Regions from separate parts of the Acinetobacter sp. ME22 genome, predicted to be linked through region 2. Evidence: predicted binding sites of a transcription regulator. Region 2 holds the regulator's gene; the other holds the start of a gene.
The links. The regulator PhoB, encoded in region 2, activates phosphate uptake and scavenging genes when phosphate is short. The targets are predictions, from matches to a motif close to TGTCATNAANCTGTCATAA.

Region 1: the regulator PhoB is predicted to act here: its motif matches at 8,740-8,758, upstream of LVY74_RS02730 (inorganic phosphate transporter).

Annotation. Positions count from the first base shown of each region.
Region 1 covers NZ_JAKLTL010000002.1:11,210-23,771, reverse strand. The annotation lists gene LVY74_RS02760 (carbonic anhydrase) at 1-449, opposite strand, end outside; gene LVY74_RS02755 (hypothetical protein) at 675-1,691, shown strand; gene LVY74_RS02750 (TonB-dependent receptor domain-containing protein) at 1,717-3,747, opposite strand; gene nfuA (Fe-S biogenesis protein NfuA) at 3,905-4,549, opposite strand; gene LVY74_RS02740 (rhomboid family intramembrane serine protease) at 4,688-5,308, shown strand; gene LVY74_RS02735 (hypothetical protein) at 5,413-6,945, shown strand; gene LVY74_RS02730 (inorganic phosphate transporter) at 7,073-8,692, opposite strand; gene metH (methionine synthase) at 9,123-12,562, shown strand, end outside.
Region 2 covers NZ_JAKLTL010000004.1:222,054-234,615, reverse strand. The annotation lists gene LVY74_RS08095 (hypothetical protein) at 1-795, opposite strand, end outside; gene serB (phosphoserine phosphatase SerB) at 871-2,091, shown strand; gene aciT (AciT family ciprofloxacin tolerance protein) at 2,494-2,811, shown strand; gene LVY74_RS08080 (SCP2 sterol-binding domain-containing protein) at 2,957-3,436, shown strand; gene dtd (D-aminoacyl-tRNA deacylase) at 3,484-3,924, opposite strand; gene pncB (nicotinate phosphoribosyltransferase) at 4,125-5,327, shown strand; gene LVY74_RS08065 (sulfurtransferase) at 5,472-6,323, shown strand; gene asd (archaetidylserine decarboxylase) at 6,320-7,171, shown strand; gene LVY74_RS08055 (hypothetical protein) at 7,227-7,571, opposite strand; gene phoR (phosphate regulon sensor histidine kinase PhoR) at 7,590-8,951, opposite strand; gene phoB (phosphate regulon transcriptional regulator PhoB) at 8,965-9,672, opposite strand; gene LVY74_RS08040 (SDR family NAD(P)-dependent oxidoreductase) at 9,856-10,695, shown strand; gene LVY74_RS08035 (DUF1328 domain-containing protein) at 10,752-10,910, opposite strand; gene LVY74_RS08030 (YcgN family cysteine cluster protein) at 11,107-11,553, shown strand; gene LVY74_RS08025 (ammonium transporter) at 11,755-12,562, shown strand, end outside.

The DNA of each region.
Region 1 (12,562 bases), on a different contig from region 2:
AGATCGTGTTTAAGCTCAGTCTGCATCAAAATTTCAACGGATGGGCGAACACGGTTAACAATTGACATCAAATTGTTTGATGGCGGGTTCTCTGGGTTCATTAACGTATCAATCGTAGCTTGAACTGCACCACAGTGACTATGCCCCAAGACCACCACAACAGCGCAGTCATAGCGTTCTGCTGCAAACTCAACGCTACCCACCTGAGATGGTGCAACGATATTGCCCGCAACACGAATCACAAATAAATCACCCAAGCCTTGATCGAATACGATTTCAGCAGGGACACGTGAATCAGAACAACCCAAAATAATCGCAAACGGATTTTGATCTGCGGTCAATTGTTCACGATGCTCTTGTGAAACGAGGTCAGGAATTGAGGATTTCCCATTTACAAAACGCTCGTTACCTTGTTTTAAACGCTCTAGGGCTTCTTGTGCCGTTAACATGTTATTTCCCATTCGCTTTAAATTGAAAAATCAAAGACATTTTAAGACTGTAGTGGCTCGTTGTCACTGACTAAAATCATCCTCTTTATGGCAAGTTTTTCCAATTTCAATTCAATTTTTAATCTCTATTCAATTCAATTTTTCAGAATTTCACAACGCTATTGCTAGCATCTGTTTTTTTAGACAAGGTATACTGAGGGCTTTCCATGTTGATTTTGACTGTCTATGACCGCCACTGCTGCACATCCTCGTATCGAACAATTAATCGAGGCACACCTTGATTTTTTAGAACGAGAGCTTTCCTCGCCAGACAATCTGCCAAGTGAAGTTCAGGCGTTTTTTCATTGGTTTACAGCACAAAATTTACAAGATTTATGGGACTTCCAAAGTCTGTTTAACTTGCTTGAACAACAGCTTTTAAAAAACCAGTTAAGCACATTTTTCATAGAACAGTGTGTCGAACATATTCGCTTTGCACTGGTTCACGACCTCAATCAACACACCAAAATTGCAGATATCTTCGATGTGATGACCATTGACAAAATTGCTCAATATGTTGCGAGTAAAAATGAACATCGTCACAAGTTAATTCATAGTGTCGTTCATCATCCTGCATTTTCTGCCATGATTTCCCAGCTCATTCAACAAGCTTTAGAAGATTATTTTGAGCACAGCATGGGTAAACGTGTACCGACTGTGGGTCGCTTCATGAAAATGGGAAAAACGGTTTTTGAAAGTGTAACTGACTCACGCTTTGAACAAACAGTTGCCTATTATTTACAAAAGAATATCGTCAAATTGAGTCAACTGAGTGAGCAGGTGCTCAATCAACATTTTGACAATGACAAACTTTATCACTTTCAAGCCAATCTCTGGCACAAAGTCAAAGCCTCACCTTTGAGTGTCTTTAAAAATTATGTTGTGCTTGAGGACTTACCACAAACCGTTGGGCTGGCTCATGACGTCTGGAATCATTTACGCCAAACTGATTATTTAAAACAGCAATTACATGATGGTTTATATACATGGTATATCCGCAATCAGGAACGTAATTTTAGTCAATTACTGCGCGACTTAAATATTGATGAAACATTATTGATGCAGCAACTACAGCCATTGTTTAGTGCCATCATGCAGCAAGCAATTCAGACAGGTTATTTAAGACAACGTGCCCGTGCTTTCTTGGAGCGTTTTTATTATGCTGAATCAACACGTCAAATTTTAGGATTTGATCAGACCTAAGCATCCTTAGGTCTGATTTTAACGCTTAAAAATAACTCACAAAACCAAGACTATAACGACGACCATCTAAGACTGCACCATTGTCTTGGGTGGTGACTTGCTTATCAAATAAATTGTATATCCCAAGCTTTGCTGTCAAATAACGATTAAACTTATAATTTAACCCCATATCATAGAAACCATAGCCCGAAGTCTTTTCTGACATTGAAGTGCGGCTTAAATAAGCCGAAGCCTGACCTTGATAATGATAACGTGTCCAAAGATTTAACTGATCGGTTGGGTTTAGATCCAAACTGAGGTTAAACATATCTTTAGGCATTTTATTAAGCGGCTGCCCTTTAAAGTCACCTGTTTTTTGCTCAGTTTTAGTATATGTATAATTGACTTTAAACGTTGCCCAATCGGTTAGCTGTGCATCAAAAGTGGCTTCAACTCCCTGCATGATCGCTTCATCAACATTAATTCGGTCACTGATAAAGTAAAATGGTAAGCCCCCATCAAAACATGACCATGCTGCAACATTATTACGGTTAGCTGTTCCTGTCGCATCGGTTGAGCAGCTTCGAATTTCAGTAATCTTGTCCTTAAACTGCGTGTGGTAGGCCGTTAAACTTGCCCCCATCTGTTCACCTTTCCAAATCAAGGCAAGCTCTGAGGTCATACTTTTTTCAGGTTTTAAATTCTCATTACCACGAATAATCGCACGTCCATAACTGGTTGGTGAACCACCACCGCCTGTCACCTGATAAAAGCCACTTGAGGATGAGCGTAAATCTGGCTGTTTATAACCTGTAGATACTCCGCCTTTTAGGGTAAAAGCATCATTCAGGTGATAAACACCATATAGTCGTGGGCTAAAATTTGATCCATATTTTTCATCATGATCCAAACGTAGACCACTGGTTAAGTCAAATTGGTCAACAATATTCCATGTATCTTCTAAAAATAGTGCAGCAGACCAACGACTAAACTCTGTCACATTGGCATGTGGGTTGCGGTTTGTACCCTGATCATTCAGCTCTTCATTTTTAAAATAGACGCCACCTGTCAACTTATGTGCACCGAGCGACCAATTCCACTGTGAATTTGCTGTCAAAACTTTCAGATCAATCCCTTTAGTTCCAAGTACAGTATTCTCACGATCAGGATTGGTCGAGTCTTCATATTGCAGATAAGACTGACTTTCTAGATTTGAGCGATAACGCCCATGATGGTTAAAACTAAAAACATTTCGATAAAAGCGTTGCTTACCATCCGTTCCACCTGTAGCAACCGTTTTACCTACCGTATCTTGTCCCACTTGTTTTGAAGTATTGGCTTCAATGGCAATATCATGTTGATCATTGACAACATACGTCCAACGACTATTTAGACGTTCACGTTTAGTTTGTGAGAAGCCATCCACAAACCCATCTTCCTCACGGAAGTAAGAACCTGCACTCAACTGTAATGCCAAAGCCTCTGTTAAAGGCCCTGCAACATAAAGATTAAAATCACGGCTATCCCCTGCTTGGCTATTATCCTGTGCGATGGTTGCAGCTTCAAAAGAACCAGACCATTTTGTAGGGACTTTTTTAGTAATAATATTGACCACACCACCCATAGCATCGGAACCATAAAGGGATGACATTGGGCCACGAATGACCTCAATCCGTTCAATTGATTGCAACGGCGGTAAAATCCCTTTCTCTAAACCATAATCATCACCATTGGGACGTGCGGCACGACTATCTTGCTTCTTACCATCGACCAAAAATAATGTATATGCTGACCCCATTCCACGAATACTGACATCTAGCGTACTCCCAGAACCAGTAATCACCACACCAGGAATATCTCTTAGTACATCTGTGATATCACTATAATTTTTTTGCTCTAATTGTTGACGATCAATCACCGTAATTGATGCTGGTGCATCTGCAATTTTTTGCTCATAGCCTGCAGCTGAAACGACGATGGTTTGTAATTCTACCGTATCATTCTGAGCGTAAGTCATGGAGGTGCATAAACCAAGCAGCGATGCAGAAAGCACCGACAAGCGATGTAGAGTTTTCATACTGACATACCAAAGGTAAAAAAAGAATAAATTATGGATTTTACGTGAGATAGTGTAATTAATATAAAAAATAATACAATATTAAATGATAATTATTTTTATTTTCATATAAGAAAAAACCTCCAAATTGTGTGGAGGTTCATTTCTTTAAAAGAACTTATTTAAAATAAGCACCTTCAGCTTGTGTATGGTCAGTTTGGTCAACCACACGTTGCAATTCTGGAATATGCTGGCGTAATGTTGTTTCAACACCTTGTTTTAAGGTCACATCAATTGCTGAACAACCTTGGCACCCCCCCCCAAATTTCAAGACAGCAGTTAAGCCATGCTCAGCATCTTCTTGCACTTCAACCAAAGAACAGTTACCGCCATGTCCTGACAATCCTGGATTAATTTCTGATTGCAAGATGTAAATAATACGTTCTTCAATCGAAGCATCTGGGCCAACACGTGGTACTTTTGAATTTGGTGCACGGAAAGTCAACTGACCACCAAAGCGATCTTTGTTATAGTCGATTACTGCATCACGCAAATACGGAATCGATGGGCTATCTACAAATGCAGGAAAATCTGGATAATCTTGTTTATAGTCAGCTGGATTTACTTCATCTGGCGCGCTATATGCCATACAACATTCTGCACGTGGCGTTCCTGCGTTTTCTACAAAAACACGAACACCAATGCCTGGAGTATTTTGTTTTTCCAATAAATCACGTAAATACTCTTGAGCAGAAGGAGTAATCAATAAATTTGGAATTTCCTCTGCGTCTGTCACTTTAGTGCTGATGTTCTCAGTCGACATAACGTTTTTCCTCAATATGAAGGCTCTATTTTAACTGAAGATATGGGGGAATTGAGAAAAATCAACTAAAATTGTCGGAATTCTTTTTATCGCTCAGAGTCCCGATGCGAAACCCCATTGAAATAGCGAAAAAATCTTATGTTGAATTTACCTTTTAGCCATACGCTTACCCTAATTATCATTACTGTCGGGATTTCCTTACTAGGTTTCTCCAAACAAGATGTGATGAATCGCCTGATTTTTTGGCCACCTGCCATCCAAAAAGGTCAGTATGATCGTTTTTTTGCTTATGGCTTTGTACATGCTGATGGTATGCATTTGCTCTTTAATATGATTACCCTGTATTTTTTTGGCAATTATATGGAGCAATTTTATCGTCAGTACCTCGACAACATGGGCTTTGTGCTGTTTTATTTTGGTGCCCTGATTTTTAGTATTTTACCTAGCTACCTGAAACATAAAAATGACTATCAATGGGCAAGTTTAGGCGCTTCGGGAGCTGTTTCTGCGGTATTATTTGCCTATATTTTATTCCAACCATGGAGTCGGATTCTAGTTTTCTTTATTCCTATGCCTGCGATTTTATTTGCAGTTTTATATGTGGTTTATAGTATCTGGTCAAGTAAACAACAAGGCAGCCATGTTAACCACAGTGCTCATCTTTGGGGTGCGCTCTATGGTGTGGTCGTGACAATAATCATCAATCCCGCCGTGATTGCTTTTTTCTTCCAGCAAATTCAAAATATTCCTGCATTCTAACATGCTACATTTTTTAGCAAATTTGATGATTTATGCTAAGCCAGTTTCTGCCTTGGCATACATAATGAATGATGACCACCATGACTGAAAATAAGGATAAATCAATGTCAAATGCTCCCGAAGGATTACAGTTTCCTCTTGATCCAGCAAGCCAACGTGCAAGTACATCTCGTACAGGCAAACAAATTCTTTCTGAAGCACTGGCTTTGGTTGACAACAAACTGTCACAACAAGTGCTCAAAGAAAAAAACTGGCGTAAGCGCTATCCTATCTATTTTAAAGCGTTAGTTCATCATGGGATCTTATATCAGGACAACCCTGTAAAAATTGCCAGTCAAGGTCTACATAAGGCTCATCAATTATTTGAATTTTATCGTGATCATCAACGATTTTCTCTCAAAGACTTTATGCGTGTGCCTCACATTCAAAATTTACACAGTGTTGTGGTTCAAGGTCAATCTCAACAAGCACCCGAGTGGTTTGTGCCTTATCAAGGTCAGAAGCTAAACGGGCAAGCATTACTCGATCAGATTGCCCGATGGGAACAGCAAGGAATTATTGAAAGTAGCCATGCTGAAGCATTGCGCGCAGTTCAATCACATCCTGAATGGTTTGATTTATCTGACTCGACCATGGTGCTGTTTGGGGCTGGCTCTGAAGCAGGTCCGCTGACATGGCTAAGCAAGTGGAAAGCCAATATTGTGGCTGTAGATTTACCCAATGAAAAAGTTTGGTCACGCATCTTAAATACGATTCAACATGGCAATGCCAAGCTCATTGCACCTTGCCAAGAAGCAATTGTAGAAGATACACCTCTTGATGTTTTAAGCAGTAAGTTAGGCGCAAATTTACTCACTCAAACCCCAGAAATTGCCGCTTGGCTAGCTCAAATGCCTGAACGCTTAAATCTTGCAGCAATTGCTTATCTGGATGGTGAAAAACATGTCCGTGTTGCTATGGCAATGGATGCGATTATGCAATATGTCAGCGAGCAAAAGCCCAATACCAGCTTAATGTTTATGTGTACCCCTACTGATGTATATGCTGTTCCTAAACAGGTGGTTGATCATTGCAAACAAAAATCGCGTGAACGCTCAACCATTGAAAAGCTCTTAGCAAAAGGTGTTTCTAGTTTAAGTATCCGTCATTTCCTTAAACCTCATTCTCGTCAACTCATCCATTCAAATAATGGTAAAGACTATGCAATTGCTGACTGTCTAGTGATTGAACAAGGTCCAAACTATGCACTTGCAAAACGGATACAACAATGGCGAGCCATTACAGCACGAGAACACGGACAACATGTTTGCATTAATATTGCACCGTCAACAACTACACATTCGGTGACCAAAAACCCGTTACTCAAAGCTGCGTTTAATGGTGCACACTTATTTAATGTTGAAGCATTTGAACCTGAAACAACAAATGCGCTCATGGCTGCAATGTGGATTCATGATTTACGCAATCCTAAAGCGCTAGCCAATCCGAGCAATCAGCTTGATCATCCTCTAGAATTGATTATGCAAGGTGCTAATCATGGTGGCATGTGGAATGCAGCCTATCTGGTTCGTAGTGCCTTACCTTTCGCTGCAATTTATGGTTTGGTTGCGGACAAATTACCACGGAATAAAAAATAAGAAAGCAATGTTGTGAGAGCTTTCTATCATCTATTAAGCAAAGATAAATATGTTTGATAGATTAAAATCAAAAAAGCCTTGCCGAGGCAAAGCTTTTTTGATTGCAGTTTAGTCTTATTTGATAAACTTAAACAAAACGCAAGAACAACCAGTATAAGCCAGCAGATAAACAAATTGTTGCAGGTAAAGTCAGTACCCAAGCAGACAAGATATTACGAATCGTTACCCACTGTAGACCTGATTTATTGGCAACCATTGTTCCTGCAACAGCACTATTTAATACGTGAGTTGTTGATACAGGTAGACCGAAGCCATCAGCTGCAGCAATCGTACTCATTGCCACCAATTCAGCAGACATCCCTTGTGCATAAGTCATATGGTTCTTACCAATACGCTCACCCACAGTCACTACAATACGTTTCCAACCAACCATCGTACCCAAACCTAGTGCCAAAGCAACCGCAACCTTGACCCATGTTGGAATATACTGCAAGAAACCATCTAAGCTTTTTTGATAGGCTTTTACAGTTTTCTTATCTGCATCATTCCACTTTGGCAAAGCATCTGCTTTATCTAAAGTTTTCATGGTTGTTGTACTTAAGTACATTTCATTACGAATTGCAGTCACTTGTTGCTCAGGAATATCTTTCAGTGAAGAATACTGCGCTAACTCCTGACCCAAGTGATGCGTTGTACTGGCTAAAGCAGGTAGAACTTCAGGCGTCACTTTTTTATTTTGAATATATTGTGTCAAAATCAAACGGGCTTTTTCATCTTCAATATGCGCATAATCTGCAGCAATGACAGGCGCTGCTTTTTGAGACAATGTCGTAAATGCTTGAACCTGATCACTGTCCAGATTTTTGTTGAGTGAATATGCCAACGGAACCAAGCCAACCAAGATCAGCATAATCAGCCCCATACCTTTTTGACCATCGTTTGAACCATGCGCAAAACTTACCCCAGTACAGGTAAAAATGAGCAATGCACGGACAATTGGTGGCGGTGGTGTATGACCATTTGGTGCTTCAAACAAACTTAAATGTCGTTTAAACACAAATTTAACTAAAACGAATACAATCGCCGCAAAGGCAAAGCCAATTAAAGGGGAAAATAATAACGCTTTACCCACTTTCAACAGCTGTGCCATATCAATACCGCTACCACCTGTTGATGAGTTCAACAGATGATTCATCAGCCCCACACCCAAAATCGAACCGATTAAAGTATGTGAGCTTGATGCTGGAATCCCAAAGAACCATGTTCCCAAGTTCCAGATAATCGCTGCGATCAACAAAGCAAAGACCATTGCAAAGCCTGCACCGCTGTTGACATTCATAATCAATTCAACAGGTAACAAGGCAATAATGCCATAGGCAACTGCACCGCTCGCGAGCATAACGCCAAGGAAGTTACAAAAACCTGCCCACATTACTGCAACAGGTGCAGGTAAAGCATTGGTATAAATCACGGTTGCAACCGCATTTGCGGTATCGTGAAAACCATTCACAAACTCAAACCCCAAAGCAATGAGCAATGCGGTTGAAAGTAAAATTACTGAATATAAATTTAACGGTGGAACATGTGCCAAATCAGCACTCACCTGAAAACCAATATAAATTAGAGTCGCGATAATGATCGTTAAAAATACAGGCACAAAGAACTTTGGTGTTGGTGCATGTACATTTTTCGATTTGTTTGAATCAAAGTGTACTGACTCTTGTGCAGAAGGAATATTCGAATTCATGCAGTCATGGAAAGAGGATCAAAAAGTCCTCTTATTCTTCATTTAAATTGTGACAATTATATGACATTCTGTTTCACAGAAAAATCAATTTTTGTGTTTTTGATTTATTTTGAGCCAGTTGTTTGACAACTGCACTATTTTAATTCAAGTTTTTTAGAATTATTGAGCAGCAACAAAAATCATCTGCATTAGATTCTCAGATAAATATTGCAAATTGATGAAAATTTCAACGCAACATTCACAATCAAGTCAAAAATCAGACTAACTTGGTCAAGTATTGCTTTCTTTTTTCATCCCTTATAAAAGCCCAATGAATAAAGCTTATAAGAAACCAACATGATTAAAATGGCTATTTCTGCTCAAAAAACATCAATTCTGAGTATAATATCCTGATTTTCTCGCTGTTGCCCTCTGCTATATAAGGCTGTGTATGTCGACACTCAACACTTTAAAACGGATTCTTTCTCAACGTATTATGATGCTCGATGGTGCTATGGGCACGATGATCCAGCAACATAAATTACAGGAACAAGATTATCGAGGTGAGCGCTTTTCCGACTGGGAACATGACTTAAAAGGCAACAACGACTTACTGGTTCTGACTCAGCCGCAGATTATTCAAGGGATTCATGAAGCTTACCTTGAAGCAGGCGCTGACATTATTGAAACCAACAGTTTCAACGGAACACGAGTTTCCATGTCAGACTACCACATGGAAGATTTGGTTCCTGAAATTAACCGAGAAGCTGCACGCCTTGCAAAACTGGCCTGTGAAAAATACTCAACACCTGACAAACCGCGTTTTGTGGCTGGGGTACTGGGGCCAACCTCTCGTACCTGTTCGATTTCTCCAGACGTCAACAACCCTGCTTTTCGTAACATTACCTTCGATGCGCTAAAAGATAATTATATTGAAGCAACACTGGCGTTAATTGAAGGTGGTGCGGACATCATCCTCATTGAAACTGTGTTCGATACCCTAAATTGTAAAGCCGCCATTTTTGCGGTTGAAGAAGCATTCAAGCAGTTAGGTCGTAGTTTACCGATCATGATTTCGGGAACGATTACCGATGCTTCGGGTCGTACACTGACAGGGCAAACCGCAGAAGCATTCTGGAACTCAATTCGTCATGCCAATGTGATTTCAGTGGGCTTTAACTGTGCGCTTGGTGCGGATGCCATGCGCCCACACGTAAAAACCATTAGCGATGTGGCAGACGTGTATATCTCCGCGCATCCAAACGCAGGCTTACCCAATGCCTTTGGTGGTTATGATGAAACCGCAGCAGAAACAGCAGCGTTTATTCGTGAGTTTGCCGAAAGTGGCATCATTAATATTGCGGGTGGTTGCTGTGGTACCACCCCTGCCCATATTCGTGCCATTTATGAAGCAGTAAAAGACTTGCCACCACGACAAGTGCCTGAAACTATTCCTGCATGTCGTTTAAGTGGTTTAGAACCATTTAACATTTATGATGACTCTCTTTTTGTGAATGTCGGTGAACGTACCAACGTCACAGGGTCGAAAAAATTCCTACGCCTGATTCGTGAAGAAAAATTTGCCGAAGCCCTCGAAGTTGCGCAGCAACAGGTGGTTGCAGGTGCGCAAATCATCGACATTAACATGGATGAAGGCATGCTCGATTCAGAAAATGCCATGGTGCATTTCCTGAACCTTGTGGCATCTGAACCTGATATTTCACGTGTGCCGATTATGATTGACTCATCCAAATGGGAAATCATTGAAGCAGGCTTAAAATGCGTTCAGGGTAAACCTGTGGTGAACTCGATTTCCTTAAAAGAAGGTTATGATGAGTTTGTGCATAAGGCTCGCCTATGCCGTCAGTATGGCGCAGCGATTATCGTCATGGCATTTGATGAAGCTGGACAAGCCGATACCGCAGCGCGTAAACGTGAAATCTGTAAGCGCTCTTATGACATTTTGGTCAATGAAGTCGGTTATCCATCTGAAGATATTATCTTTGACCCGAACGTGTTTGCTGTCGCAACAGGGATTGAAGAACACAATAACTATGCCGTGGACTTCATTGAAGCCACAGGCTGGATTAAACAAAACCTGCCAAATGCTATGATTTCAGGTGGTGTGTCTAACGTATCGTTCTCATTCCGTGGTAATGAACCTGTCCGTGAAGCGATTCACTCGGTGTTCTTGTACTATGCCATCAAGCAAGGCATGACCATGGGGATCGTCAACGCAGGTCAAATGGCGATTTACGATGACATTCCCAAAGAACTCAAAGATGCTGTTGAAGATGTCATTCTGAACCGTAATCAGGGTGAAAGCGGTAACGAAGCGACTGAAAAACTGCTTGAAGTCGCTGAGAAATTCCGTGGTCAAGGTGGTGCAGCCAAAGAAGCGGAAAACCTTGAATGGCGCAATGAATCCGTTGAAAAGCGTCTTGAATATGCCCTCGTGAAAGGCATCACGACATATATTGATCAAGATACCGAAGAAGCACGCTTAAAATCCAAACGCCCACTCGATGTGATCGAAGGTCCATTGATGGATGGCATGAACGTCGTTGGCGACCTGTTTGGTTCAGGTAAAATGTTCCTGCCACAGGTGGTCAAATCTGCACGTGTCATGAAACAAGCCGTTGCTTGGCTCAACCCGTATATTGAAGCAGAAAAAGGCGCAGGCGAGTCAAAAGGTAAAGTCCTGATGGCAACCGTAAAAGGTGATGTACACGATATTGGTAAAAATATTGTGGGTGTGGTCTTGGGCTGTAACGGTTACGATATTGTTGACCTTGGCGTGATGGTACCCTGCGAGAAAATTCTGCAAACTGCGATTGATGAAAAATGTGACATCATCGGCTTATCAGGTTTGATTACCCCAAGTCTGGACGAAATGGTGTTTGTTGCCAAAGAAATGCAGCGTAAAGGCTTCAAGATTCCACTGTTGATTGGTGGTGCAACAACTTCGAAAGCACACACAGCAGTGAAGATTGAACCTCAATATCAAAACGATGCGGTGATTTATGTCGCCGATGCTTCTCGTGCGGTGGGTGTTGCAACAACCTTACTGTCGAAAGAAATGCGTGGTAACTTTATTGCGGAACATCGTGCTGAATATGCCAAAGTCCGTGAGCGTTTAGCCAATAAGCAGCCGAAAGCTGCAAAATTAAGTTATGCAGAATCGGTTAAAAATGGCTTTAAAATTGATGACAACTATGTGCCACCCAAGCCAAATACTTTAGGTACACATGTCCTCACCAACTATCCATTAGCAACACTAGTTCAGTATTTTGACTGGACACCATTCTTTATTGCTTGGAGCTTGGCGGGTAAATTCCCGAAAATCTTAGAAGATGAAGTAGTCGGTGAAGCAGCAACCGATTTGTACAATCAAGCCCAAGTCATGCTCAAAGACATTATCGAGAATAATCGTTTCGATGCTCGTGCCGTGTTTGGTTTATACCCTGCTCAGCGCACAGGTGCAGATACTGTGAGCGTGTTTGATGAAGCAGGTCAGAGTGTAACGCATACTTTTGAGCATTTGCGTCAGCAATCGGACAAAGTCACAGGCAAACCAAACTTGTCTTTGGCGGACTATATTAAGCCTACAACAAATCAGCAAGATTATTTGGGTGGCTTTACTGTGTCGATTTTCGGTGCGGAAGAATTGGCAAATGAATACAAAGCCAAAGGTGATGATTACTCTGCGATTTTAGTGCAATCATTGGCTGACCGTTTTGCAGAAGCTTTTGCAGAGCACTTACACGAGCGCATTCGTAAAGAGTTCTGGGGCTATAAAGCCGATGAAACTTTGGGCAATGAAGAATTGATCAAAGAGAAGTATGTCGGGATTCGTCCTGCACCTGGCTATCCTGCTTGTCCTGAGCATTC
Region 2 (12,562 bases):
CACACATAAGTCAATGCTTTTCTTTAAGAATAACTGACACAAGTTAAAATAAGGCACAGAAACGGTTTGACTCACTGTACTCAATAATTGTTTAGGGTCATAAAATTGAATGTTGAGTGCTAACGCATGTGGATGTGCAGGACGATCAGATTTTTCACTCGCCAGTAATTTAGTTGGGATGGCTTGTTTTTTCGATTGTTTTTGTGCCTGAGCAATCACCACGGCACTGTTGTGTTTTTCCTGTTCCAACGCTTGAGTGAGCGCCTGAATTTCATGTTTTAAACGTGATTCATTATTGACTCGTGCCAAGTATTCGCTACGGCTTGGACGGGCAATCGCACGATAAGCAATCCATAAAGCGAAATGTAAAATCAGAGAAATAAAAATGGCGAGCCATTCGCTACGCAAAATTTCACCAATGCTTGGTTTGATGAGGGTGACTTCAACACGTCCGACTTTCTTTTCATTTTGTAAAGCATCGCGACTAAAGACTTCACCTTCACGGGTTCGGTATAAGCCATCTGTGGCGAGGACTTGGTTTGAAGCATCGAGAATACGAATTGAGGCAATACTTGGATTGGTTTTATAACGATCAACCAGAAGTGCTAAAGAAACGCGGTTTGCAGGGTCAAGCTCATGCAAGCTGTCTGTAACAAGTTGTGTTGTTAACAACTCACCTTGATTTGCACGATTTTCTTTGAGTTGATGTGTGGTTGCGATGACTAGCAAAAAGGTTTGCAATGCAAAACTTACAATTAGCAGGCTAGCAAATAGCCCTTGTCTAGGTGCATTCAAGGTAAACTTCCAAGGCAATTCAATTCATTTTCGATTATGATTCTAGGCATAGTTGTAGCTCAGACTGAGTCATCCATGCGAGAAATCATTCTTATTTCATTTTTAGGACCCGACCAACCCAATCAGTTCACTCGATTGATGCAGGTTTTGTCCTCTCATTCATTACAAATTTTAGATGTTGGTCAGGCTGTGATTCATAATCAGTTGACTCTTGGCATCGTGGTTGCATCTGAAGATCAGACGGCAACAGCATTGGCAATGAAAGAGATTTTAATTTTAGCACATGATATTGGCTTAACTGTGCGATTTAAACCAATCTCCAACGCAGAATATGATCAATGGGTTAGTGAAGGTGGACGTACCCGTTATATTGTGACGGCATTTGCACCAGAACTGACGGCTGCCGATCTGCAAGCAGTGACAAAAATCGTGTCAGGTCAGGGGTTTAATATTGAAACTGTGACTCGTTTATCAGAACGTTTGTCACTTGATTCACCTGAAGAACAGCACCGTCGTGCTTGTGTACAATTTGGTTTGAAAGGGCAAATGCTCGATGCTCAGGCCATGCGTGCGGCATGTTTACGTTTGTCCAATGAGCTGAATGTCGATGTAGCCGTTCAAGAAGACAATGTTTATCGTCGTAATCGCCGTTTGGTCTGCTTTGATATGGACTCTACTCTGATTGAGCAAGAGGTGATTGATGAGTTAGCGCTTGAGGCAGGTGTGGGCGCACAGGTGGCTGAGATTACTGAACGTGCCATGCAAGGCGAACTCGATTTTCAGCAGAGTTTCCGTGCACGTGTTGCCTTACTAAAAGGTTTAGATGCATCTGTATTACCTAAAATTGCAGAGCGCCTGACTATTACGGAAGGTGCAGAGCGCCTGATCTCGACTCTAAAAGCTTTAGGCTATAAAACAGCGATTTTGTCAGGTGGTTTTCAATATTTTGCTGAATATCTGCAAGAGAAATTGGGCATTGATGAAGTTCACGCCAATATTTTGGATGTCCAAGCGGGGATTGTGACAGGCGAAGTAAAAGGTGCGATTGTCGATGGCGCACGCAAAGCAGAATTGCTTCGTGGTTTAGCCAATGATATGGGAATTTCATTGGAGCAGGCGATTGCTGTTGGCGATGGCGCTAATGATTTGCCAATGCTGTCAATCGCAGGTTTAGGTGTGGCTTTCCGTGCTAAACCACTGGTTCGTCAAAATGCCAATCAAGCGATTTCGAGTGTCGGTTTAGATGGTGTTTTATACTTACTCGGTGTGCATGATAAAGATATGCATCGTGCTTAAAAATTGTCATCGTTCCAAAAAAGCACAACTTTAGAGTTGTGCTTTTTTAATATAAATTAAATATTTATTTCTTAATTTTTACATTTTTATGTTTGGTCAGACTTTTTTGTAAAAAGTGATAGAGTTCACATAAAATAAATTTGGCTATGTAATGACAACCAAAGCCATATATTTCTTATATTTGTGAAGTTTTGTGAATAACAGCATCGGTCATCATCTCAAGATTCACGACAGGGTATGTCGCTTTAATCAAAATCAGCTCTTTTTTTTCTTTTAAAACTTTGCATAATGCAAAGATGGACATGTAAATAAAGCAGTATGGAAACAGAGACCTAGATTAGACTGCATGTTCAAAAATAGATCAGTAGTTTATTCACAGTTATGTGATCGACGGAGGTTTTTATGTTAACAGCAAATTTTGCCAGCATTATTGGGTTGAGTCTGATTGGCATTGCACTTGTGGCTGTTTTCTTCTCGCCTTTTCGTCATTGGTTGGGGTTTATGTGTGCAGGAATGGTATTCTGGGGGATTGTTGAAAGCATCCGTTTAAGTCTGCAATATGCATTTCACTTGCCAATGACGTATGGTTATTTAACCGCTTTAAGTTTAGTCATGATTGGAATCACCTTATTACTCTTAAGAGCAGATCGTATTGCACAAAAGGCATTGGCAAACCGTCGGTTAATTGAACACACACCTGTGTATGAAGAAGAATTATAAAATCAGTTACTCAACTCGGGCGTATTGAAAAATACGCTCTTTTTTTACTTAAAAATTGTTATACAAAGCCTTGTTCTTGATTTGCAAAGTTATGATACGATGCGTTAAAGATGAATAAAATGACAAATAGGCTCGCTCAATGCACATGAATCTTTCTGCTATTCCTGTTGTAAAGTTACCTTTGCTGAATGTCAGCACTGATCCGCTTGATTTATTGGTGGTTAGCATTGTTTTACGTATGAAACAGCTTGCAAAAACTTCACCAAAATTTATTGAATTATCACATGATCGCCAAATCCGTATTCAGATTGCGACAGATGCGGGTTTTGCCCGTCAGATTTTGGTGAACAATGGTAAAGTTGAAACTGTTGCGGGTGCGCCTCAGCCTGCTGACTTTACCCTACAATTTGCTGATAGTGATCAAGGCGTAAAGACCTTAATTAAAGGCGAACCTTCGGCATTTATGACAGGCATGCAAAACGGCAGCATTAAAATGGAAGGGGATTTTAGTTTACTGGTCTGGTTTAATAAGGTTGCACGCCTGTTGCCACCACAATTGCCTAAGCCTGTACAAGCCAAAGTTAAGCAGGTTCGTCAGTTTGTTCGCCAAAAGACAGGCAAATAATTGATAATCATACTAAAAAGCGCTCAGATTTGAGCGCTTTTTTATGTTTAAAGCACTTCAAGGTTAAATGTCACAGGGCCGTCATTGACCAAGTGGACTTGCATGTCAGCAGCAAAAATGCCTGTTTCAACTTGCGGGTATTGGGTCTTGGTATATTCAACCAGTTGCTCATACAATGCTTTGGCTGCGCTAGGTGGCATGGCTGGGCCGAAGTCTGGGCGTAAGCCTTTTTGAGTTTGTGCCATCAGGGTGAACTGTGAAACCAGTAAAATGCCGCCTTGAGCTTGCGCTACATTCCAGCCCATTTTGCCATTTTCATCATCAAAAATACGATACTTTAAAATTTTATCAATCAGCTTTTTGCCAATATCCAAGTTATCTTGTTGAGCAAGACCTAGAAATACCAAAATACCTTGTTGAATTTCACCTGTAATTTGTTCATCGACAATGACTTTAGCCGATTTGACCCGCTGCAATAACGCACGCATGCTTGGAATGACTCGTAAAAAGTACAGACTATAAACATTTCTTTCAGGCTTTGAAATGTTTTTACAGAAATGGTTGTGGCGATAAATTCGGCAAAAATGCAGCGAATTTGCGAGTTTTTTATCATAGTTTGCTAAAACGCACGCTGAGTTGCTGATAAAAATGTGGTTTAATGCTTTGAGCTAAAAACGATCTAACCGATATGGAACCAATAATACGATCCTTGCTTGATACGGATTTATATAAATTTACCATGCTACAAGTGGTATTACATAAGTTCCCGCAAACCCATAGTGTTTATCAATTCCGTTGCCGTAATCTTGAAGATACGGTGTATCCACTGACAGATATTTTGGACGATTTGAATGAGCAGCTTGATTATTTGTGTGAGCTGCGTTTTCAGGATGATGAACTTCAATATTTGCGCAATTTGCGTTTTATCAAAAGTGACTTTGTCGACTATTTAGAATTATTCCAACTTAAACGCCGTTTTATTCGTGCAGGGATAGATGATCAGGGACGCCTCGACATCCATATTGAAGGGCCAATGGTACAAGCTCTGATGTTTGAAATCTTTGTTTTGGCGATCGTCAATGAACTATATTTCAAACGCGTTCATTCCGAAGAGGTACTGGCTGAAGGTGAGCGCCGTTTACAAGCCAAATTGCAGCTCTTAAAACAATACGAACAGCAAATCGATGACAGTCCATTTTTAGTCTCTGATTTTGGTACACGTCGTCGTTATAGCTTGACATGGCATAAGCATATTGTTGAAGAGTTTTATCAGGCTGCGCCGAATGTGTTTCGTGGTACCAGTAATGTGATGTTGGCGAAAGAACTGGGCATCACCCCAATCGGTACGATGGCTCATGAGTTTTTGCAAGCGTTTCAAGCATTGGATGTGCGTTTGCGTAATTTCCAAAAAGCAGCACTTGAAGCATGGGTTCAAGAATACCGTGGTGATTTAGGCATTGCTTTGACCGATGTGGTCGGAATGGATGCCTTCTTGCGTGATTTCGATTTGTACTTTGCCAAATTGTTTGATGGTTTGCGTCATGACAGTGGCGACCCGTATGAATGGGGTGATAAAGCTTATGCCCACTACCAAAAGCTAAAAATTGACAGTAAAACCAAGATGCTAACCTTTAGTGATGGGTTGGATTTGCAACGTGCATGGGATTTGCACCAGTATTTTAAAGACCGTTTCAAAGTCAGTTTTGGGATAGGAACCAATCTGACCAATGATATGGGCATTAAACCACTGAATATCGTGCTGAAACTGGTGGAATGCAACGGGCAATCGGTTGCCAAAATTTCAGATAGTCCGGGTAAAACCATGACTGATAATGATACTTTTCTTGCTTATTTACGTCAGGTTTTTCAGGTTGAAGATGTGTCGAGCTAAACAGCCAGATTCAACTGTCGATTTGAGCATTGTGTCTTGTGAATCTTAGGCACAATGCTTGCATAAAAAATCATAAATCGGCAGGAAAAGCCTATGTTATGATCAAGTCTGATCGAGTTTCAGTACGCCTTGAGCCAAATAAAAATGACCGCCACTTCTGAATTAAAATTGCCTTTATTGATTGAAGCCGAAGACCTAGTCCCACATTTAGGCAATCCGCACATCAGAATTGTGGATTTAAGCCGTGGATCTGTCTATGAACAGCTACATATTCCACATGCGATTCACCTTAAACCTCAGCAACTGGTTCAGCAGCATGAATTGGCTTCAGGCATGTTGCCAGATGTTGAGCGCCTAGAGCAATTGATTGAATATTTACAACTTTCACCTGAACATCATGTGGTTGCCTATGATGATGAAGGGGGAGCTTGGGCAGGACGTTTCTTGTGGAATCTACACTGTTTGGGTTTTGAGCAGACGAGCTTACTCAATGGTGGAATTCATGCTTGGTTAGCTGCAAGTTTACCAACGACGGCTGAGGTCGATGTATTGCCTGTGGTTGAGCAACGCTTAAAAGTTGATTTGACACAGGCAGCTAAAGTCCGAATTGAATATGATCAACTCATTGAATTAGTTCACAATCAGCAGATTCAGCTTTGGGATTGTCGTACTGTGGATGAATATACAGGGCTACGTTTAGCCGCACGTCGAGGGGGGCATATTCCACATGCATTGCATTATGAATGGAGTACTGCACTTAATCGTCAAAATCATTTAAAATTACGTACTTTAGAACACATACAGCAACGTTTGCAGCAATTGGGCTTTGATTTTAGTCAGCCAGTGGTGGTGTACTGCCAATCACACCACCGTTCAGGATTGGCTTATATTTTAGGTCGCCTGTTGAATTGGAATATTCGCGCATACGATGGTGCATGGAGTGAGTGGGGAAATCGCCCCGATAGTCCAATAGTTACGGGAGAGAAACCGCTTTGAGCCTCACATCACAACTGAAGAAACGTCTTTTTTTACAGGCACAACGAGTTGTTCCACAGCATCAACTTAGCCGTGTGGTCGGAAAAGTTGCTGCAAGTGAAAACCCTATCATAAAAAATATTGTTATTCAGGCATTTAAATCCAAATACGATATTGATTTGTCGATTGCAGAGCAAACCAATCCATTACAGTACAAATCATTTAATGAATTTTTTACACGCGCTCTAAAACAGGGAACACGTCAGGTCGATACTCACCTGAACAGTATCGTTTGCCCTGCCGATGGTGCTATTTCGCAGATTGGTCAGATTACCGATGGCGAAGTGTTCCAAGCCAAAGGACAAAGCTTTTCGGTCGAGCAGTTGGTGGGTGACCCACAACTGGCTGCACCGTTTAAACAAGGTCAATTTGCAACAGTTTACTTGTCACCGCGTGATTATCACCGCGTGCATATGCCTTTTGCAGGGACTTTAACAGAAACCTTGTATGTACCTGGTGAATTGTTCTCAGTGAATCAGGTGACTGCTGAAAATGTACCGAATCTATTTGCGCGCAATGAACGTATGGTGTGTTTGTTCGATACCGAAATTGGACGGATGGCCGTGGTGCTTGTCGGTGCGATGATTGTGGCGGGTATTGAAACCGTTGCAACAGGTAAGGTGAAACCCAATGGTCGTTTAGACTTGCAGCAGCATCAGCTTGAACTACAAAAAGGTGCTGAGTTGGGGCGCTTCTATTTAGGCTCAACGGCGATTATTTTATTTGAACCAAATACCATGGCATGGGATGCTCAATTCAAGGCTGAATCAACTGTGATTATGGGCGAACGCTTAGGGCAGGCGCTGTAATTTGCTGTTATTAGCGGTATCAAAACGCAACCTAGAGGGTTGCGTTTTTTGTGGATTATCGTTGTTGGGCAAAAGCTGCAACACATTCAGGGTAGGAACGACGAGCCTGAGTTTGTTGAGTTTTAGATAAAGCAAAATAAGCTTCGATCCATTGATTCGCTAAAGTGCTCCTAAATTCTGGCTGCTGAAAAGCATAGTCAGGGATACTGCCTTGCTGAATTTGGCGCATTTTGGCTCGAAGTTGTTGCAGATCATGCGGTGCTTGGGGCTGCCGAATCACAAAACATAAAATTGCTTGATAGCGTGCAATTTCATCGGCATCGGGTTGTTGTGCTTGAATCAGTAAAAATACAAGCAGGGCAGCACATAGACCGCCAATCACAATATAAAACTTTTTCATGCCTGCTAGTGTAGGGCTTTATGCCTCAGCTTGACAGAGGCGCTCTTTGGGAAAGACCGCTTTAAAGCATGAGCCTTGATTAGGTTTAGAGTCTACTTCTAGATGTGCGCCATGCTGCATCAGAACATGTTTGACAATCGCAAGACCTAAACCTGTACCACCTGTCTGGCGGCTACGTGCACTATCCACACGGTAAAAACGTTCGGTCAACCGTGGTAAATGTTTTGGATCAATCCCGATGCCATTGTCTTCTACGGTAAAATAACCATGTTCCTGATCGTCATGCCAACCAATGGTGATCACACCCCCTTTTGGGGTGTATTTAATTGCATTGGTAATCAAATTACCAAAAGCACTCGCCAGTTCAACATCTGAACCGATCAGATCACAATGACTGTCAATGTCGAGATTGAGGATATGGCTATATTCAGAGTTATAAGCTTGGGCATCATCAAAAAGTTGGTTCATCAGACTAGGCATGTCCACGATTTGATTTTTGGCGAGCTGTTTATCATTTTCTAAACGGGATAACAGCAACAAGTCATTGACCAAGGCATTCATGCGTTTGGTTTGAGCCTGCATCTGTTCAAAAGGGCGTCTCCAGCGTGGATTGAAGTCTTCCTGATCGGTAAATGTTTCTAAATAACCACTTAACACGGTGAGTGGTGTTCGTAGTTCATGGGAAATATTATCGACAAAATCTTTACGCATTTGTTCAAGGTTATGTACACGCGTCACATCATAAGCCACAACCAAGCGACTTTCTAAACCAAAACGGGTCAGTTTAATCTGTACATAACGATCTTCATGCAAAGAAGATTTCAGCTTAATTCCATCGGGTTGCTGTTCCATATTATTGAAATATTCAACAAAAGCGGGCTGGCGTAAAATACCCAAAATATTACGCCCCCGATCCAGCTCCTGAATGCCGAGTAAGCGCTCGGCTGCAGGGTTCCACCATTCAATTTGATGCAGCTCATCAGTGAGTACCACGGCTTCAGCCAGTGCAACCAAGGAGGACTGGGCACGATCAATCAAACCCACCATCTCCGCCTGAACGACACGTTCTTGGCGTTGGGAACGATAGATATTGAACAGTAATGCCCCCCAAATTCCATTGAGATTGGGAGGAACTTCATAGGGGCGGTTGGCAATCCAGTCATTGACCAAATACAAGGCGCGTAATTGCATGACAACAAACAGGATAAATGCAGCTGCAATACATCCCCAAAAATGACCGATCCCAAAGCCAACTAGACTCGCAATAATCAGGAAAAACAGTAAAATCCGTAAGTCTTGCTTAGCATAGTCCCATAAACTGCTATAACGATAATTTTTATGTTCGTGGCTAATTTCTGGGGTGGGGTACGGTTCATACATAAAGGTGGTCTAACTAACTTAAAGCATCGGCACGAGTTGAGAAACGGTAACCTGTACCACGTACAGTTTGTACGAAGCGATCAACACCAAAAGGTTCGAGTACTTTGCGCAGGCGACGAATATGGACATCAATGGTTCGGTCTTCAATATAAACGTTACCGCCCCAGACTTGATCTAGGAGTTGAGCACGCGTATAAGCACGTTCTGGATGCGTCATAAAAAATGCCAGTAAGCGATATTCTGTCGGTCCCATATCCAAGATATTATCAGCAAAACTCACGCGCTGACTCACTGGATCTAAGATTAACCCATTGGCATCAATGACTTTTTCACCACTCAACGCATTAGAACGACGTAAAACCGCTTTAATCCGTGAAACCAGTTCCCGTGTTGAAAATGGTTTGGTCATGTAGTCATCTGCACCTGCATCGAGACCTTGAACTTTATGGTCTTCTTCGCCACGAGCAGTCAGCATAATCACTGGAATTTCAGACAGCGTTTCATCGCGTTTCAAACGACGGCACAAATCTACGCCACTGACTCCCCCTGGTAGCATCCAATCAAGTAAAATAAGGGCAGGGCGTTGATCAACGATCATTTGATGAGCCTGTTTGGCATCTTCGGCTTGCAGACACTGAAAACCTGCCATATCGAGCGATGTATGAATCATCTCACGAATCGGTAATTCATCATCGACGATTAAAATGTAGTCCTCTTTCACAAGGTCAAATCCTATCACTGCTTTATTTGTATATAGCTCAGTATTACAAAGACTAATTATGACAGTATCATTGCAGCAGATTATAGGTATCTGCAATTTTAAAAAATATTTGTGACAAAATCTTGATCACCACATGACTAAATGATGACGCGGGTGGTAATCAAGTACAAGATCGAGATGGTAATGAAAAATTTTCAAGGAAAAGTGGCTGCAATTTCAGGTGCAGGTTCAGGTATTGGTCAGCAGTTGGCAATTTTGCTTGCACAACAAGGTTGTCATTTATCCTTGAGTGATATTAGTTTGGCAGGTTTGCAACAGACCTTAGCATTATTGAAAGAATCCACCGTGAAGATTTCAACGCACATGGTCGATGTCGCAGAACGTGAGCAAGTTCAATATTGGGCAGAGCAAACTGTACGTGAACATGGACAGGTCAATCTGATTTTTAATAATGCAGGCGTGGCATTGGCTTCGACGGTTGAGGGTGCGAGTTATGAAGACCTGACTTGGATTACCAATATTAATTTTTGGGGGGTAGTCTATGGCACCAAAGAGTTTTTACCTTATATCAAGCAGACTCAAGAGGGTCATATTGTCAATATTTCCAGTATTTTTGGAATAGCAGCTCAGCCTACCCAGTCAGCTTATAATGCCAGCAAGTTTGCAGTGCGTGGATTTACGGAAGCCTTACGACAGGAGTTAGATATTCAGCGTTGTGGGGTCAGTGCTTTATGTGTGCACCCAGGCGGAGTGCGGACGAATATTGCAAAATCAGCACGTTCTAACCAAAGCTTAAAAACTTTGGGCATTGAAACAGATGGTACTCAGCAAGACTTTGAAAAATTGCTGCGAACGCCCCCTGAGAAAGCTGCTAAACAAATTTTAAAAGCCATACGCCGTAACCAACGCCGTGTCTTGATTGGTGCAGATGCCAAGATTTTAGACTTTTTGCAGCGGTTATTTCCTGCGGGTTATCAGCGTTTCAGTGTCTGGTTGAATCGTTTACAGACATGGAAAGATTAAAAACAAGAAGAGAAGCTTTAGCTTCTCTTCTTGTTCAACATGTTGGCTGTAGTTTCTTAAACTCGACCTCGTGATAAGAAGCCGATGACTGCCAAAATTAAAGCAACAACCAATAAGATAATGGCGAATTGTTGAGATAAACCAGCTACACCACCGAATCCAAGTAAGCTAGCAATCAGTGCAATCACAGCAAAAATAATTGCCCAACGAAACATGATGATTCTCCTTAAGTTTTTTATTCTGTGAAGTCAGTTTAGCACTATGATTTTGCATGACTGTTTTTGCTTTGTGCATAAAATGTGCAACTTTCACACGGCTTTTAGCATCACTCTGTAAGTTATGTTGATAAAATTTAAGTCGCTTGTTGCCATGCTATAATTGAAACTCTGTTGTTTTTAGGCTGAATTGCTGATGTCGCTACGCCCTCAATTTTGGAAGAAATATCCATTAAATCAAATGTCAAATGAGGAATGGGAAGCCTTGTGTGATGGCTGTGGCTTATGTTGTTTATTGAAGCTTGAAGATGAAGATACCCATGAAGTTGCTTATACAAAAGTGTCGTGCAAGTTACTGAACTGTACAACAGGACAATGTTCAGATTACATTCATCGCCAAACACATGTGCCAGATTGTATTCACTTAACCCTAGAAAAATTAGAAACAATTCATTGGTTACCCTCTAGTTGTGCCTATCGACGCATTTATGAGGGTAAAAACTTACCTTCATGGCACTATTTAAATACAGGATCACGGCAAAGTGTGATTAAAGCCAAAAAGTCAGTTGCGGGGCGCTGTATTTCAGAAGAATTTATCCATGAAGATGAGCTTGATGAATATGTGGTTCGTTGGGTGAGATAAAATTAAAATAAAAACAATAAAATAGCGGTTAAAAAAGCATCTCCTTAAATTGTTGGCTTAGATTTTGCTTGATTTTTATACATATAAAATTTGTGAAATTTCCAATATTCTAAGCAACAGTGTCATGGGGGGTAAATGTATAAATATCGCGATATCAAACATCTTCTACTCATCTTACTTGGCTTTTTTGCAAGTTCGAGTATGACTTGGGCAGCAACTGCCCCTTATGTCACCAATTTAGATCAAATCAATAGTGGTAATACCGCGTGGATGTTGACATCCACCGCCTTGGTATTGCTGATGACTATTCCCGGAATTGCATTGTTTTATGCAGGAATGGTACGCAAAAAGAATTTAATCGCAACTGCATTACAAAGTTTGGTCATTGTTTGTTTAGCCAGTGTGTTATGGGCTGTAGTGGGTTATAGCCTTGCATTTACACCGAATAATGCCTTCATTGGGGGCTTTGACCGCGTGATGTTACAAGGCGTAGTTTTCGATGCAATTGATGGCAAGATTTCGGTGAGCCATATTGCTTCGAGCATTCCTGAAACGGTTTGGATCATGTTCCAAATGACTTTCGCGATTATTACCCCTGCATTAATCACAGGGGCATTTGCAGAACGAATGCGTTTTTCGGCGATGTTTTGGTTTATGTTTTTCTGGATTTTACTGGTTTATGTCCCCGTAGCCCATTGGGTTTGGGAGCCAACAGGTTGGCTTGCAGCAAAAGGTGCTTTGGATTTTGCAGGCGGTACTGTAGTTCATATCAATGCAGGTGCAGCAGGTTTAGCCTGTGCTTATATGCTGGGTCAGCGACAAGGCTATGGTAAAGAACCATTTTTCCCCAATAACCTGATTTATACCTTTATTGGTGCAGCATTACTGTGGGTGGGTTGGTTTGGTTTCAATGCAGGTTCAGCAGGGGCAGCCGATGGTCGCGCAGGCATGGCGATGTTGGTGACACAATTAGCCGCCGCAGCCGCTGCATTGACTTGGTTATTGGTGG